DNA from 2 places in the Cytobacillus sp. IB215665 genome. Region 1 is predicted to be linked to the other one. Evidence: predicted binding sites of a transcription regulator. Region 1 holds the regulator's gene; the other holds the start of a gene.

Region 1 (3,198 bases):
ACCATTTTTGAAAGTTACAATCATAAGGCCTAATTCTAACCTTCTGACCAAATAACATATATCCTGCCATTTTTTAGAACGCAAAGAATATGTAGGCCTCGGGATAGCAATATACACCTGATCGGATAAACGCTGCCTTTTAGTAGCTTGTATTAACAGCTTTATACTTATATTAAGCTTAAGCTCCACGATCACTAGCTCATCGTCTTTTATAGCTGCTATATCACAATGATTGACTTCTCCATATACTTCATACCCCTGTTCTATAAAATGCTCTTGAATAGGTTTATATAAATCAACCTCAAACAATTTTGTTGTTTTATTGCTCATTAACATCATTACTTTCTTCATTTATTGAATGCTTTATATAAGATATTAATACGACCTTTATACTTGCATATACTCACAAAATAACCGCTAGAAAATACTACATGAAAAAAGTGAGCCTCTACAATTTGTAAAAACTCACTTTGATTAACTTTGTTATGGTTTATTGTATGGTTATTACTCATTTTCAGTCAGGAGTTCCTGTTCTAGTTTTTCCACTTTCCGATAGGTTATTTTTGAGATAAAGATACTTATTTCATATAGAATAAATAAAGGTATCGTCACCATCAGATGTGAAATGAGCTCTGGTGGCGTAATAAATGCTGCTATAACTAGTAAAACGAAATATGCGTATTTTCTTATTTTCGCTAAAAACATAGGCGAGACTATGCCAAGTCTAGTTAAAAACATCACAACGACAGGAAGCTGAAACAATATTCCAAATGGAATAGTGATTTTAAATAGAAATTGGAAGTATTCATTTATGCCAATAACTTGATTAACCGTTAGCCGTTCAGATATCCTCGTCATAAACTCAATAACAAATGGAAATAGAATAAAATAGGAAAATGAAACTCCACCTAAAAATAGTAACACTGATATTGGTATATAACTTAAAGTGATTTTCCGTTCTTTTTCATATAGACCTGGGCTAATAAACGCCCAAAGCTGATATAAAATAACTGGTGCAGTAATTACAAAAGCTATAATAAAAGCAAATTGCATATAAATTTTTATTGGATCAGTTAAGGAAAATGCATTCATCGTCAGCTCTTTTGCTTCATCAGCCTGTTGTAAATAGACAATGATTGGCTCAGCCAAAAAAAAGCTTCCAATTGTAGCAACAACAAAGAAAACGGCTGCGATAATTAGACGCTTCCTTAGCTCTCCTATATGATCGTATACAGACATTTCTTTACTATCATTCATACTTTCTCATCCTAATGTTACTTCTTTTTATTATTTTCATTTGCAATGTCTTGTGCCGCTCTCTTAAATTCTCTAAGTGTTTCTCCAGCAGCTTTTCCTAATTGAGGAAGCTTATTTGGACCAAAGATAACGAGTGCGATCACTAAAATTAATATAAGACTTCCTATTCCTATGTTAATTGGTCTCACCTCCATCATAAATTACAAATAATTTTCCTGATCTATCATTATAAAGCATATATTGTTATTATAACTCGATGATCATCTAAACGACCACAATGCCAGTAGAGCTACTATTCAGTTGGGTAGTTTTTAAGGAAATATACTAAAGATTGTAACTCAACTGCTAAATCAATGTGATGAATTCTAATATGGTCAGGTACATTAATTCGAGCTGGTGTAAAATTCAAAATACCCTTAATACCTGTTTCTACTAAACGATCGGTCATCCCTTGAGCAACTGGTGCAGGTACAGTTAAGATGGCAACACTTACATCTTTGGTAATATATTTTTCTAAATCATCCATATGATAAATAGGAACATCTCCAACTGTAGTGCCAATTTTTTGCTCATCAACATCAAATGCAAGTTCAATTTTCATATTATTATTTTTAATAAAATTGTAATTTAAAAATGCAGTACCTAAATTCCCGACCCCGATTAACACCACTTTTGTCAGTTCATCTTGATCTAGTGTTTGTCGAAAAAACGTTAATAAATAATTAACATTATAACCATACCCTTTTTTACCTAAAGCACCAAAATACGAAAAATCTCTACGTATTGTTGCTGAATCTACTTTTACAGCCTCGCTTAACTCAGCAGAAGATACGCGCTGCTTACCTGCAGCATGAAGATTTTTAATGAATCGATAATACAATGGTAAACGCTTTGCAGTAGCTTGTGGAATTTTTGTTTGTTCGTTATTCACTTCTATTCCCCCACATTCAAACAGCTATTCATTCACTGCTCTCTAATAAAGTCTCCGTTCTTTCCACCAGTCTTCTCTAATAAATAAGTTGGACCAATAACCATACCTTTATCAACTGCTTTACACATGTCATAAACAGTTAAGGCACATGTGCTAGCAGCAGTTAAAGCTTCCATTTCAACACCTGTACTACCCTTCGTTTTAACTTCTACGATAATAATAAGCTTGTATAAGTGCTTTTCTTCTTCCCATGTAAATGTGATATCGACACCCTTTAAACTAATTGGGTGACACATCGGGATAATATCTGATGTTTTTTTTGCAGCCATAATACCAGCCACTTGAGCTACAGCTAAAACATCCCCTTTTTTTATTTTTGAATGAATAATTTGTTCATAAATTTCTTTACTAACTGAGATACTTGATCTCGCTATAGCAGTTCTTAATGTTTCGCCCTTTTCAGAAATATCAACCATCTTTGCTCTACCTTGATCATTAAAATGTGTAAATGAAGACACTGTTGCTTTTCACCTCTCAATATGACTATACTACACTATTTTTACAATCCTGTCGTTACTTTAACAAGGCGTGAAAACTATATGTACACCCAAGTCCGTTTCTATCACCTTCTTAGTAAATGGCTTTTTCGTAAGTGGTGTGGCAATTGTAATTAATAATTTAGCCTATTGTTATAGTTTTAATGATGAAAAGGTGCAACAAATACTATGAGAAATCCTATTTATGTCTTAGTACAAGGCTTTTTTCGCATTAATTGCTGTTATTCGTTTTAAGAGAAAATACGTATAAACCTAGCGGTCGTAGCTTCTTTCCTCTTAATAAATGAGGTCAATTGCAAAAAATTTTATGAAAAGAGCCTATACATCGTACATGATATAAAAGCTAAGTCTAAAATATCTTCACTAAGAAAGCGCATACAAATCAAACTGAACTATTGTTAAAAATAAGCACTTCTCAAACCTTAGATAGTTAAACATTGGAATCCAGTGAAA
Region 2 (3,198 bases), on a different contig from region 1:
GAAGGTATTTTCGCCTTTTTTTTGTTATAGCTCGATTCACAAAAGCTTAAGTTACGTTAATTTATTGTTGTGATTGGCTCCTACCTTATAATTGGTTAAAGTTACATTCATTTTGGCCTACTCAGATATGTTAAAGTAGATTTATAGATACTTAGAAAAGTAGGTGACAAACTTAAAATGGATGAGAAGCAATTACGTGATTTGAAATTTAAAATTGTCGACTTTACAAGAATTGCATTTGTTTTAATTGCAATTAGTGTCTTTTTATATTTAGGTGTTATTATTAATCAACATGTTCAAGAAGCGACTAATGTCAACTTATTAATGGCAATGACCTATATTTTTTTACTCTTAGCGTTTCTCTTATTTAACATGGTAATTAAATATAAAAAAATAGTAAGTGATCTCGAGTAAGAAAATTATTTAATTTTTTACAAAAAAGCCCTTTACAAAACATCATAAATTGGTTATACTTTCCTATGAAATAAACAAATTCTGATAAGGAGGTCGAATTTAATGTTACGCAAATCATTTAAACTTATTAAATTAAATAGTATTTCTTACTACTCGACCGATGTCGGAATGCGGATCTTTCAATAACTAACATAGCATACACGCCACAGGTTGAATAGTATACCTGTGGCTTTTTATGTAAATAGCAAAATCTTTCCTCTTAATGCTTATTTATAAAATAATTTTGATTACTTTTACCACAGGTATAGAAAATTTACCTGTGGTTTTTTATTGTCAAATTGAACATAATGTATGCAATGAACTTAAAGGAGGTGAAATCATATGAAATTCAATATTTTGTCTATCACAATAACAATTAATAAACGCTCGTATTCAATTGAAAAAGCTTATCGAGAAGAGCAAGTAAAAAAAATGATTGATGAAGAAAGAGAGAAATCGTTTAGAGCTTACCCAACCATATAATAATCATTTCAAATAATTACAGGAGAGTGATAAAAATGATAATGCAAAATTTGATGATCGTTAAGTTAATTGATAAGGAAAATTTTACGTAGTTACTAAACAAAGGACGATCATTACAAATTATAAATATATTACCTTTTCATCATTACAGCTAAGTAGGATGACTCTTTACATTAGGCTGTTTTCGCATTGGTTGTTGCTTTTCGTTCTAATAGATAAGCACGTATAAACCTAGCGTTCGTAGCATCTTTTCTACTTTAACAATAATTGAGGTTTCAAAAAAACTCTTCATAATTTACATTATTTTGTTAAAAACAGCCATTAGGTAAAAACGAACATATATATTCATTAGGGTAGGTTTTACTTTTATAGTAAAGCCTACTTTTTTTATTTGATAGCTCTCTCTCCTAGTCTGTCAATACTTTATATCTGACTGCGCGAAAACAAAATATTTTTTCTGTTAAAAACGTTTCAATGCTATTCTAGGGGCAACAGTTTGCTCCGTTTTTGTAAAATATACTTGAAACAATTATTTTTCCAAATGTACACAATTTGGTCTTTTTATAGACAATAGTTTGTCAATAATGTCGTATCAAATATTCAATAAAATATGGTAATGTTTAGTTGGAAAGGTACAATCAACCTATAGGTAGGCTCTTTTCCACAATTTTATTAGTGAATGATATATGATTATACTTTTCTATCATCACCAATCGGTGAATCAATATTTATTAAATTGCTCATTTTTTCACAAGTGTTATTTTATTAAGTGGCTGACATACCTATTAGCCTTTTAATTGGTATGAAGAAGATATAAAAATGAAAGAAGAGGAGGGGGAAGGTATGGTGAAAAAGCTTAAAGCGCTTGATAAAAAAGTCATTATTTTAATTGGGCTATTTTTAGGAGTTGTTGTAGCAGTAGCAAGTGCTGAGACAATGAATTATACAGATAGTGCAGAATTTTGTTCGACCTGTCACCCGATGGATTCAGCCTATAGTAGCTTTGCAGACTCTACACATGCAAATATCGCTTGTAATAAGTGTCATGCTCCAACTGATAGCCTTGGAAAGAAAATACTATTTAAAGCGAAAGCTGGAACGCATGATATTTACATGAATACATTTGGTGCTGATAAGATTCCTGATGTTATTCATGCAAAAACAGCCACCATTGACGTTATTCAAGAAAACTGTAAAAGCTGTCACGAAGGAACACTAAATAATTTATCACACGATGCAAAAGAAAATTGTACTGATTGTCATAGGCAAATCCCTCATGGTAATGGCAACTTTAAGACAGATGAATGGTTTAAACCAGCCGATTATGACATTAATAATCGAAACGAATCTTTTGAGAAAGGGTGGGAAAATGCATAAAAGCATCAAAAGAATTATAGTTCCTACTGCTTTAGTGATTTTTTTAATCGCTATTATTGCTGCCTGTGGTTCAGATGAAGCGAAGGAAAGTACCGCTGCTAAAAAGTTATACAATACGGGACTATCAGCTGACGAAATAAATAATGAAGCATTTGCTGACATTTTTCCGTTACAGTATGAAAGCTATAAGCGTAATGAAGAAATGTCTGATACGAAATACGGTGGATCAATACCAACGTCAAAATTTGACCACACTAAAGAACCTTATTTGCCAATAATTTTTAATGGTTATGGATTTGCAAAGGAATATAATGAAGATCGTGGACACATTTACGCTGTTGAAGATAATATCAATATTGCTAGAATTACGGATAAGTCAATTGGTTCTTGTTTTACTTGTAAAAGTACTGCGGTTCCTATTTTGTTAGAGGAGGACGAATTCGGAGACGGATACTGGTCTGCAAACTTTCGAAATGAGATTGTACCTCGTGCTGAAGAATTAGGGCATTCTCCTATCGGTTGTTCAGATTGTCATGATCCCGAAACGATGGAATTACGTGTGACTCGTCCAATGTTTGCAACAGCTATGGAAGCAAGAGGAGTAGACATTTCAAACCCTACAAAAAATGAAATGCGTACGTATGTATGTGCACAATGTCACGTAGAATACTATTTTGAACCAAAAAAGAAGGAAGTAACATTCCCATGGACAAATGGATTAAAGCCAGAAGAAATGTATGAATACTACGATACGATAGCAAAAGATTCTGGGTTTGCACAAGACTGGATTCATACCGTTTCAGGTGCGCCAATGCTAAAAGCTCAGCATCCAGAATTCGAAATTTGGTCTGAAGGTCCGCATGGAATCGCTGAAGTTTCCTGCTC

Evidence for each region. Region 1 encodes Rex, which represses fermentation and respiration genes when NADH is low (regulators of the CRP and FNR family bind a similar motif). Its sites were predicted from a motif close to TTGTGAAATATTTCACAA; they were not measured.
Region 2: a site for Rex is predicted at 1,673-1,690, ahead of SLH52_RS03035 (cytochrome c3 family protein). Genes of this name have one in related genera too.

What each region holds. Positions count from the first base shown of each region.
Region 1 is NZ_JAXBME010000029.1:24,402-27,599, forward strand. Features, by position in the region: gene SLH52_RS22365 (DUF2161 domain-containing phosphodiesterase) at 1-351, opposite strand, end outside; gene tatC (twin-arginine translocase subunit TatC) at 505-1,257, opposite strand; gene SLH52_RS22375 (twin-arginine translocase TatA/TatE family subunit) at 1,275-1,454, opposite strand; gene SLH52_RS22380 (redox-sensing transcriptional repressor Rex) at 1,550-2,188, opposite strand; gene moaC (cyclic pyranopterin monophosphate synthase MoaC) at 2,221-2,706, opposite strand.
Region 2 is NZ_JAXBME010000002.1:221,571-224,768, forward strand. Features, by position in the region: gene SLH52_RS03025 (YrhC family protein) at 178-414, shown strand; gene SLH52_RS03030 (YrzI family small protein) at 796-936, shown strand; gene SLH52_RS03035 (cytochrome c3 family protein) at 1,780-2,313, shown strand; gene SLH52_RS03040 (ammonia-forming cytochrome c nitrite reductase subunit c552) at 2,306-3,198, shown strand, end outside.